Regions from separate parts of the Bacillus sp. BC08 genome, predicted to be linked through region 2. Evidence: predicted binding sites of a transcription regulator. Region 2 holds the regulator's gene; the other holds the start of a gene.
The links. Region 2 encodes Rex, which represses fermentation and respiration genes when NADH is low (regulators of the CRP and FNR family bind a similar motif). Its sites were predicted from a motif close to TTGTGAAATATTTCACAA; they were not measured.

Region 1 (6,045 bases), on a different contig from region 2:
CACCGCTTTTTAGTAACTCTTCTTTTAATTGTATATGTTCACTTTGATCAACGCCCCAAGGCATCTCTTTATCGTACGCTGTCCAATACGTAAAAAATATATCGTATCCTGCTTCAGCTAATTCTTTACAAATTGCTGCACCTATACCATCTAGACGACTTACACCTGTCACAACTGCTACTTTATTTTTTAATTGATTCATCATATACTCCTCCAATTTTAAAGGACGCATATTTCATATAAGAGATATGAATTTCCCTGCACGTTATCCTTACAAAAGGGATGTACAAGCCAAATATGCAGTCCTTGAATGATTTACAAACAGCTAAATAAACCCTCACTTATGAGAGAAAAATTTATCTATCTAGTTTCTAATCATTACAAGCTCATCCACATATTGAGTCCTTGTCCCCTTTCCATATATCTCTATTTCTATCATACCAATATGATGTAATATTTCAAATGATAAAAAATAAAGGTCAATATTCTATGCCGACCTTCTACTAATTTTAGTATATTACAATAACTAAATAATTAAAATAATCAGAAAAACACTGGTAAATACTGGCTTTATTTTTTATAATAAAACGTGGGGCTAATGTGAGAGTCTAGTTTTACACAAATAGGGGGAAGAAACATGTCAAAAAAATTACTTTCTTTATTTTCTACAGTAATCGTAGCAGCTTTTGTAATAACTGGCTGTGGTCAAAGCGATACGACAAATAAAGAACAAAAAGAAAATACAACAAAAGAAAGCAAAACAGAAAAAACGGATACACCGAAAGAAAATAAACCTGAAGAAAAAAAATCCGAAGATAAAAAAGCTGAAGAGAAAAAGCCTGAAAATACAGCTACTAGCTCAAGCGATTACTCTAAGCTAATTTCCTATATGGAAAAAGAAACAGGTGGTAAAACAAAGGTTCTTTTTGAAAATAAGGAACCACAAGTGTATAAAGCTGAAGATGTTTCAGTAACAATGAATGGTTATACATTAGTTGAATTAAATGGATTCCATACAAACTTCGACATCCCGTTTAACCGTCAAACAGAGGGTGGAGTTATTCTTGTGAACTACAGCGTAAAAAATAGTTCAGCTAAAGATATTTATTATATGCCAGCATTGGACATGTCATTTACTGGTGCGCAGAAAGCATATAGTAACTATAAAGATTTAATTCCGAAAGAAGATCAGCTCCCAACTAAGCTTGCTCCAACGAATGATTACTTAGTAAAAGCAGGAGAAACTATTTCTGGTTATATCGCTTATCCATTCGGAAAAGATGATCTAGCGAAAATTTCAAGTCTCTCAACAGTCTCAGTCACGGTCCCAACTGCACAAGCTAATAAAGGAAAATTTGATGCTCCAATCGGAAGTCCTGGAAGCTTTTCATTAAGTTTAAACAAACAAGGTGCTGAAAAGGTTGCAACAAATAACACTTTCTACCAAGATAAAGCTACAGCTAATAACATGGGCGATAAAAAAATGTTAAAAGAGAAATCAAGTATTAATAATAGCCAAGAATTAGGCGCTGTTAACGTTACATTAGACGGATACCAATTTACTCAATTCACACCAAATTCCGTCCAAGCTCCACGCTTTGCAAATTTCAAAAACGGTCTTGTTCTATTAACAGTAAAATTCAAACTTGATAACAAAGATACTCAAGACGTTTCACTATCTCCTATAAGCTCTACATTGAGAGTGAATGATGGTACACAATATACGATTAATGAAGGTATGCTATTAAATTATGACTATAACGCTGCGGTTAAAACTGGAACATCTGGAGAGTTACTACAAGTCTATATATTAGATCAAGAGCAGTATGAAAAGATTTGGAAAGACAAAAGCTTTGAGATTGAGTTAGGACCTATGAGAAATAAGGAAGCTAAAGATATTTCACAAGGTAAAAAAGCTAAATTTACATTACCGAAATAGATTACTAAATATATAAAATGAAAAAGGCATATAACATATGATTGTTATATGCCTTTTTCATTTTATAAAAACACCATTTTTGTTCACACTTTATCCATTGTGAATTTTTTCACAATGGATATATAATAAACATATAAATAAAATACTGGAGGGATTTCAATGGTTATCAATTTTTTAAGAACTGATAAACGTGCTGCTTTCATATTATTATTTTTAAGATTTTACATAGGATATGCATGGCTCGCTGCTGGGATAGGTAAAGTTTTCGGACAATCTTTTGATGCAAGTGGTTTTCTAAAGGGCGCTATCGCTCAAGCATCAGGTGACCACCCTGCCGTACAAAGTTGGTGGGCAGACTTCCTTCAACACTTTGTTCTTCCAAACGCAGACCTATTTAGCTTTTTAGTTCAATGGGGAGAAATTTTAGTAGGTCTAGGTTTAATTTTAGGCGGATTAACAAAAACTGCTGCATTCTTTGGAATTATAATGAATCTTTCATTTTTACTAAGTGGAACTGTTAGTGTAAACCCAAATCTGCTTATTTTAACTATGTTCATTTTAGTTGCAGGTCATAACGCTGGACGTATTGGATTAGACGGCTATGTTTTCCCTAAACTTTTCCCTAAAAACAACCGTGAAACATATAAATTAAGTAAAACTGCTTAGTAACAGTTTACTTTTAAAATATAAATAAGAAAAAGGGCCTAAGTATAGGCTCTTTTTCTTATTTGCTCCAAATTTAAACTCTTAACGAACCGCGGAATCCTCTAGCAGCATAATAGGAATCTGCTCCATTGTGGTACACAAAAACGTGTCCGAAGCGATAATCGCAAAATAGAGCACCACCGAGTTCTCTAATGTCTGAAGGAGTTTGTACCCAGCTAGATGATTTCATATCGAAATCCCCAAGTTGTTGCAACTCTCGATATTGTTCTTCCGTTAATAATTCAATGCCCATAGCAGCTGCCACATCAATAACGTTATTTTCCGGTTTATGTTTTTTTCTTGCCTCTAACGCTTCAAGATCATAACAAAGACTTCTACGACCTTTTGGGCTCTCCTTTGAACAATCATAGAAAGTATACTCGTCCTTCTCTTCATTATAACCAACAACATCCGGCTCACCGCCAGTTACTTCCATTTCATGAATTGACCATAATTTTTCATTATTAGTAGCTAGCTTTGCTTCAACTTTAGCCCATTCAAGACCTTCATGGCGGTTCATGTTTTTTTCAAAACGAGCTTGTAATGCTTTTAATAGTTCTTCACGTTGTTCTACAGATAACTCATTTTTATTCTCTGTCATATTAGTCCTCCGAATTACGTTTACTTATAATCATTTACATTTTTTCAATACTGGTTGGCATGCAGTTTACAACAAATTATATAATTTGTTGTATCTCTTTTTCAACAATCTAATCCGATTGCCCAACGAAAAACCCCTGTGTGGATTCCATTATATGGTACGAAAATCTTTCATGCTTTCTCCAAGAATATAGTGTGAAAACCACATCAAATTCTGCTTCATAATAGCCATATGAATTCCTGGCTGATCAGAACTATATGCCATTCCTTTAAATATAATTAGTTCTGTATCAACTTCCATATCTCTTAAACCTTCATATAGCTCATATGCATTTGTAATTGGAATTCTTACATCCTTTTCCCCATGTTGAATTAAGGTAGGCGTACAGGCTGATTTAATATATGTCATTGGTGATGTTTTCTTATATATCTCTGGATCATTCCATGGAGAATTTCCTAAATACATTCTAATAAAGTAAGGGATATCTGTATTTACATAATGGGTACCCCAGTTCGTAATTCCACCCCCAACTGAGATAGCTTTAAATCTATCACTAAATGTAGAACAGAAAGCAGATATATATCCTCCGTTACTCCATCCCATAACCCCTACCCTATCTTTATCTACAATCCCTTTTTCAACTAGTGCATCTACTCCAGATATAATATCATCATAATCAGCAAATCCTTGTTTTCTATAGTTTGCTTTTAAAAATTCATTACCATAACCCGAACTTCCTCTATAGTTTGGTTCTAAAACGATAAAGCCTTTTTCAACAAACTGTTCAATTGGATATTTCTCATTGAAGCAGTCTGAAAATATCGGAAAGGACGCCCAATTCGGACCACCATGGATTACTACTAATAAGGGATATTTTTTATTTGCCTCAAACTCTACTGGGGTTGATAAAACACCATCTATTTCAAGACCATCACTACTTTGCCATGAGATGATTTCTCTGTTACTTTTAAGCCTTCCTTCAAAAAAGCTATTTTCATTCGTTATTTTTTTATCATCAAAATAGATTTCGAAGGTTTCATTTGTTATAGCCTTAGTATATGTTATATGATTGCCATCCCTTGTTATAGAGGCATCCATTATAAATCCATCTACTGTTTCGCTTAACATTTCCAAAGTGCCATCCTCACATAGCAATCCAATACGGTAATTCGTTTTATCCTGCCATCTAATTAAAACCCCTTTAGCCGTCCACTGTAATGGCATAACCGTACTATCAAAATTTGTTAAAGGTTGAATTACCTCTCCCGTATTCATATCATATATCTCTAATGTACTATCTTGTATATGATTTTTATAGTAATCCTTCTCTCTTATGCTTGCTGCGTAACATATTTTGTTGCCCTCTGGAGAAAAGCAGACGCTACCGCCCAACAACTTATCTACATTCATCTTTTGTAGTTCCCCAGCTTCAACATCTAATATGCATAGATCACCATTCATATAATCGTTTAAGCTTGGTGTAGCCATACATACAACCTTTTTCCCATCATTTGAAATATCAAAGTTATGTATATAAAACTCCTTACTATCCGTTAGTTGATAAACACCGTTAATCTCACGTTCCTCTTTATCATTTTGTATCATTTTTTCTATCTCAATGTAGTATAAACAATTATTCCGATGTTCCTTACCTACATGGTGTAAATCTCCATAAAGCTCCTTACGTTTCTGTATTTCCTCACATTCTTTTGACTGTGCAATATAATAAAAACCCTTGCCAGTAGGCTCCCATTTGAATGTATTAACCCCCTCCTTCTCATTCGTAATTTGAACCTCACTACCACCATCTATAGACTTAACAAAGATCTGATTTGTAGTAGCCCCGTCATCGCCTGGGCTAAGGTATGCAATAGTCTTATAATCTGGAGACCATAATGGATGTGTACTATCTATATCCCCACCTGTTAGTGGATAACTCTGCCCTTTATCTTTCTCATATACCCATACATGATTTCTATACGTATTGTCTTTCCAGTTAGCTGACGTCTTTACAAATGCTACGTTTTTGCCATCATCACTTACATTTGCACTTGATAAGGAAGGTAATGAAATAATCTCTTCTATACTTAAATATGTTTTTGCTTTCACTTTCATATAATAAGCCCCCTTGTAATGTCCATGAATCTATCGTCTCTTCTCTTCATATATAAAGGAAATTGTTCACGCATACTTGAAATGATAACGGAAAATTCAGATAAACAAAAGAGAATCTGATAAAGTAACACTTTAATTAGTAGGATTCTATCCACTTACCAATTTTAGATGTTCTTTTTCAATACAAAAATACCCCTTTAGATAACATATCTAAAGGGGTACAAATTCGTATATTTATTTTAAAACTATAACTATATTTATTAACCTACCAATCTCCTACTCAACCGTAACAGACTTAGCTAAGTTACGTGGCTTATCAACGTCACACTCGCGGTGAAGTGCTGCGTAGTATGAGATAAGTTGGAATGGAATAACCGCTACTAGCGGTGCTAGTGCTTCGTGTACAGCTGGTAATACGAAGCTGTCACCTTCCATTTCTAAGCCCTTCATTGAGATGATACATGGGTTAGCTCCACGTGCTACTACTTCTTTCACGTTACCACGAATTCCAAGGTTTACATGCTCTTGTGTAGCAAGTGCGATAACTGGTGTACCGTTTTCGATTAAGGCGATTGTACCGTGTTTTAATTCTCCTCCAGCAAATCCTTCTGCTTGGATGTAAGAAATTTCTTTTAGCTTTAACGCACCTTCTAATCCTACGTAGAAGTCTACGCTACGTCCGATG
Region 2 (6,045 bases):
AACGGAAATTATTGCGAATGTCGTTGCATCACAAATTGAAAGTCATAAACGTTTTGGCGGAGTTGTACCCGAGATTGCATCCCGTCATCATGTAGAAGAAATTACAGTTGTGTTAGAAGAAGCTTTAAAAGAAGCAAATATTACATTTGATGATATTGATGCAATTGCTGTAACAGAAGGACCTGGTTTAGTAGGAGCGCTTTTAATAGGGGTAAATGCAGCGAAAGCAGTAGCTTTTGCGCATGATATTCCTCTAGTTGGTGTTCATCATATCGCTGGTCATATTTATGCGAATCGTTTAGTAAAAGAAGTTCAATTTCCACTACTATCACTTGTTGTATCTGGTGGGCATACAGAGCTTGTTTATATGAAAGAACATGGTTCATTCGAAGTGATTGGTGAAACAAGAGATGATGCAGCTGGAGAGGCGTATGATAAAGTAGCTCGTACGTTATCTATGCCATATCCAGGTGGTCCTCATATTGATCGCCTTGCACATGAAGGAGAACCAACAATCGATTTGCCTCGTGCATGGCTAGAACCTGATTCGTATGATTTCAGTTTTAGTGGATTGAAATCAGCAGTTATCAACACTGTGCATAACGCAAAACAACGCGGGATAGAAATTGCACCGGAAGATTTAGCAGCAAGTTTCCAAGAGAGTGTAATAGATGTGCTTGTAACGAAAGCATCCCGTGCAGCAGAAGCGTATAACGTAAAGCAACTACTTCTAGCTGGTGGAGTAGCTGCTAATAAAGGACTTCGTGCACGTTTAGAAGATGAATTTGCAAAAAAAGAAAATATTGAGCTACTTATTCCTCCGCTATCTTTATGCACAGATAATGCAGCAATGATTGCGGCGGCAGGTACAATTGCATATGAACAAGGAAAACGTGCTACATTAGCTTTAAATGCAAATCCAGGATTAGATATTGAAGCATAGTTATACACAAAATTAACCACAGCTTGTGGATAAAACCCATGTTATCTGTTGATAATGTGGGTTTTACTGTGTATATAAAATGTTGATAACTTTTTTGTTGATTGTGGATAATGTGGAAAAGTTATTTTGGCGTTTATTTTACAAAGGTGGATATGTGTATAAACTTGTGGATAAATCAGATGAAGTCTGACCTTTACGTGTATTCTTTTTCGGGAAATAAATAACAAGAAGATATCTTTAAAAAACATTTTGAAATACGCTCTTATGATAGGAGTTATTAACAATGTCAAACTTTGTCGGTAAATCGATATGTCGTGTCGAATTGTTTATACAATATGACGTTCATCCTAACTAGAAGACAAAAAGGATGTCGCATAGTCAAAAATCCCGACTTATGAGACATCCTTCTTATTCATACTCTTATAAATGTAATGCTTCCCATTCTGCCATACATGCATCAAGTTGCTCTTGTAGTGTTTGCTTTTTCGTTGTAATTTCACTAGCTTTTTCATAATCTGCATATATTTCTGGTAAGCAAAGTTGATCTTCTAACGTAGCAATTTCTTCTTCCAATTCTACAATGTTTTGTTCTAGCTCCTCAATTTTTCGAGTGCGTTGACGTTCTAATTGTTTACGCTCTTTTTCTTCGAGATAATTTAATTTTTCTTGGGCTACAGTTTTTTGAGCAGGTGCTTGGCTTTCTTGCTGTTCTTGTTGTTCAAATGCTGCGCGTTCAATCATCTCATTTTTCTTTTCAACGTAGTAATCGTAGTCACCTAAATATTCCTGTGCACCTTCTGTTGATAACTCAACAACGGTCGTCGTTACACGATTAATAAAGTAGCGGTCATGTGAGACAAATAGAAGGGTGCCTGGATAATCAATTAAAGCATTCTCCAAAATCTCTTTACTATTTAAATCAAGATGGTTCGTAGGTTCATCAAGAATTAATAAATTCGATTTTTGCATCATAAGTTTTGCAAGAGCTAATCGAGCTTTTTGTCCACCACTAAGAGAAGATACTGGCTTTAGTACATCATCACCTGTGAATAAGAAGTTACCTAATATCGTGCGAATTTCTTTTTCAGGCTGCAATGGATATTCATCCCATAACTCATTTAAAACTCGCTTAGACGATGTTAAGTTAGCTTGTTCTTGATCATAATAACCAACCGAGACGTTGGATCCGAAAGAAACATCACCATGTAATAGTGGTAATTTATTTACAAGTGATTTTAATAATGTGGATTTCCCGATTCCATTTGGACCAACTAAAGCAACGCTATCCCCGCGAGTTAAGCGCATCGTTACATGTTCAATAATCGGATCCTCATCATAGCCGATAGTTGCATCCTTTACTTGTAAAACATCATTTCCACTTTGTTTTTCGATATCGAAGTGGAAGGAAGCTGACTTAGAATCACCTAATGGTCTTGTTAATAATTCCATTCGGTCTAATTGTTTACGACGGCTTTGGGCACGTTTAGTCGTAGATGCACGAGCTATATTTTTTTGCACAAAGTCCTCAAGCTTAGCAATTTCATCTTGTTGTTTTTCATAACGTTTCATTTCTTGCTCGTATAGTGCTGATTTTAAATCTAAATATTTACTGTAGTTACCAACAAATCGTCTGCTTTCTTTATTCGAAATTTCATATACTTGTGTAACGAGTTTGTCTAAGAAATAACGGTCATGGGAAACGATTAGTATTGCGCCGGGATAGCCTTGTAAATATTGTTCAAGCCATGTTAATGTTTCGATGTCTAAATGGTTTGTAGGCTCGTCCAAAATAAGTAGGTCTGGTTTCGTTAATAATAATTTACCGAGAGCTAATCGTGTCTTTTGTCCACCGCTTAATGTAGAAATCGTCGTCTGGTGCGTTTCAACTGGGAAGCCAAGACCACTTAAAATCGAGCGGATATCTGCTTCGTACTGATAGCCACCTTGATCTTTATAATCTAATTGTAATTGGTCATAATCAGCTAATAATCTTTCGTATGTAGCCTCGTTTGAAAAGTTTTCTTCTTTTCCCATCTCTTGCTCTAGCCTTCGAAGTTTTGTCTCCATTTGCTGTAAGTGTGTAAAGACGGTTAACATTTCATCCCAAATTGTTAAAGATGTTTCTAAACCGGTATTTTGAGCTAAGTATCCGATTGAGACATCTTTTGGTTTTATAATTTCGCCACCATCATGAGATAGCTCACCGGCTATTATTTTTAATAACGTAGATTTTCCGGCTCCATTTCGCCCGACTAATGCGATACGATCTTTCGTTTGAACTTCCAATTTTATGTTTGCAAGAATTGTTTCTGCACCGTATAATTTCGAAAGCGCGTTTACTTGTAATAAAATCAATGTTTTCACCTCAAATAATTTCTTAACTTTGCCATGTTTATATTTCTCAATCATACTAAAAATAGTGTATAGTTTAAAATAAAGAGAGAATACTTCTTCTCTTTATTATACAGGGAAATTCATGAGTGCTAAACTTCTGTATTTGATTCAAGTATATGAATAAAGATAGGAAGAGAGGAGAGGTTATATGGATCAGCAAAAAATTCCACAGGCCACTGCCAAACGATTGCCTCTATACTATCGATTTATCCAAAACTTATCTCTTTCTGGTAAGCAACGTGTTTCATCAGCCGAATTGAGCGAGGCGGTAAAAGTTGATTCCGCAACAATTCGAAGAGATTTCTCATATTTTGGAGCGTTAGGGAAAAAAGGTTATGGATATAACGTAAATTATTTATTATCATTTTTCCGTGAAACACTCGACCAAGATGATATAACACGTGTAGCACTTATTGGAGTAGGTAATTTAGGGACCGCTTTCTTACATTATAATTTCACGAAAAACAATAATACAAAAATTGAAATGGCGTTTGACGTTAGTGAAGAGAAAGTCGGAACAGAAATCGGGGGCATTCCTGTATATCATTTAGATGAATTAGAAGAACGTTTATCAACTGATATACAAGTGGCAATATTAACAGTACCCGCTACAGTAGCGCAACCTGTAGCAGATAGATTGGCAGAAACGAACGTGCATGGTATTTTAAATTTCACACCAGCACGCTTAAATGTGTCAGACAATATAAGGATTCATCATATTGATTTAGCGGTAGAGTTACAAACACTTGTTTACTTTTTGAAGAATTATCCACAATAAAACGCAGAGGAAGCGACCTCTGCGTTTTATTGTTGTTTTTTCTTTGTGAATTTAACTAAGATAAGGCGAAGTGCCAAATTAAAATCAATTGTTGCCATAACTGCAAATAGTATTGTCCACATATTCCAGATGGTATCTGTTACGTTCGTAATGGCGAAGCGTGTAAAGATACACCCTAGAAGGAAGTACAATGCAGCCATGAACAATGGTGAGTTTCTCATACTAAAAATCCTCCGATAAAGCCTTGCATTTTTTCAGCTTCTTTAATCATTTCTTGAATTTGTTCATTGCTCATTAAAACTTGAGCAACTGCAACTAATGTATTCATAGCAACATGAGCTGCGATAGGGACGATAATACGCTTCGTTTTTACATATAAAAAGGCGAATACGAGCCCCATAGAAGTGTATACCAATAAGTGAGTGAAATCAAAATGAATTGCTGCGAATACGAGAGAACTAATGATAGCAGCAATAAAGAAGTTAAACTTCTTATAAAGTGTACCAAATAAAATTTTTCTAAATACGATTTCTTCCAAGATAGGTCCTATTATAGAGATGACGATAAGGAACCAAGGTGTCGTTCTAGCGATATCCATAAGTCTCGCTGTATTTTCTGATCCAGGTTTAATTCCTAATAAACGCATTTCTATCATGCCGGCAATACTTTGCGAGAAAAATGCTAAAAAGAAGCCGATAAAAATCCAACCAATCGTAGCTGGAATAGAAGAACGCGTTGTATCTAAACGTCTGTCGCGAATATCTGTTCTAAGTAACCAAAGTACGATACATAATGCAATAAAGAAGCTAATGATTGCCCAGTGTCCAGTTATGAGTTGGAACTTCTCTTCTCTAGTAAAGCCCCTGTTATCATAAAGTCCAGTTTTCAGGAGAAGTGGTAATCCAGCAATGGATGATAACTGCATTAAAATGTATGTAACGATAACCCACCAATATTGTTTTTTCAAATGGTTTAACCATCCTTTCTAACTCTAGTGTATGAGATAAGGTAGGATAACATGTAAATATGCTACCTACGATATAAACCTCGCGTAAATTATGTTTTTTTCGTAAATCCGTATTTGAAATTATAATAGAAGACAGGAGAAAGTTGTGTGTATAGCGAAAACAACTTAGGGTGTCCTTTCATATTGTAACATACGAGTAGTGGAAACAACGATTCATATAGTAAAGGTAGAAGAAGAGAGACTCTATATAGAAAAGTGTATAGCTTAATTTGCGAAAAAATTATGATTTTTTTACTTGCAAAAGAAATTGAGATTATTTATTATTATAAGTGTGTTAGCACTCGGGTGACTTGAGTGCTAATAAAGAAAATTTACATAACAAAATGAGGAGGTTGTTGTTCATGCTAAAACCATTAGGTGATCGCGTTGTAATTGAGCTTGTTCAAGCAGAAGAAAAAACAGCAAGTGGTATTGTATTACCAGACACTGCAAAAGAAAAACCACAAGAGGGTAAAGTTATTGCAGTAGGTACTGGTCGAGTGCTTGAAAATGGTGAGCGTGTTGCTTTAGAGGTAGCAGCAGGTGATCTTATCATCTTCTCAAAATATGCAGGTACTGAAGTAAAATACGAAGGTACTGACTACTTGATTTTACGTGAAAGTGACATTTTAGCAGTTATCGGTTAATTATATAAATCTTAAAAAATTCAAGGGGGTCAATTATTATGGCAAAAGATATTAAATTTAGTGAAGAAGCACGTCGTTCGATGCTTCGCGGTGTCGACACTCTTGCAAACGCAGTAAAAGTAACGCTTGGACCAAAAGGTCGTAACGTTGTACTTGAGAAAAAATTCGGTTCACCACTTATTACAAATGACGGTGTAACAATCGCAAAAGAAATCGAATTAGAAGATGCATTCGAAAACATGGGTGCGAAATTAGTAGCAGAAGTTGCTAGCAAAAC

Region 1: ACXVYO_RS00825 (DoxX family membrane protein) is a predicted target of Rex. The motif match lies at 2,037-2,054, and genes of this name have one in related genera.

Annotation. Positions count from the first base shown of each region.
Region 1 is NZ_JBTGPA010000007.1:74,333-80,377, forward strand. It holds gene ACXVYO_RS00815 (SDR family oxidoreductase) at 1-205, opposite strand, end outside; gene ACXVYO_RS00820 (DUF5068 domain-containing protein) at 638-1,939, shown strand; gene ACXVYO_RS00825 (DoxX family membrane protein) at 2,099-2,605, shown strand; gene ACXVYO_RS00830 (DUF4256 domain-containing protein) at 2,679-3,245, opposite strand; gene ACXVYO_RS00835 (prolyl oligopeptidase family serine peptidase) at 3,396-5,360, opposite strand; gene glmS (glutamine--fructose-6-phosphate transaminase (isomerizing)) at 5,637-6,045, opposite strand, start outside.
Region 2 is NZ_JBTGPA010000022.1:1,988-8,032, forward strand. It holds gene tsaD (tRNA (adenosine(37)-N6)-threonylcarbamoyltransferase complex transferase subunit TsaD) at 1-943, shown strand, start outside; gene ACXVYO_RS04800 (ABC-F family ATP-binding cassette domain-containing protein) at 1,364-3,298, opposite strand; gene ACXVYO_RS04805 (redox-sensing transcriptional repressor Rex) at 3,486-4,115, shown strand; gene ACXVYO_RS04810 (YdiK family protein) at 4,142-4,336, opposite strand; gene ACXVYO_RS04815 (CPBP family intramembrane glutamic endopeptidase) at 4,333-5,082, opposite strand; gene groES (co-chaperone GroES) at 5,484-5,768, shown strand; gene groL (chaperonin GroEL) at 5,807-6,045, shown strand, end outside.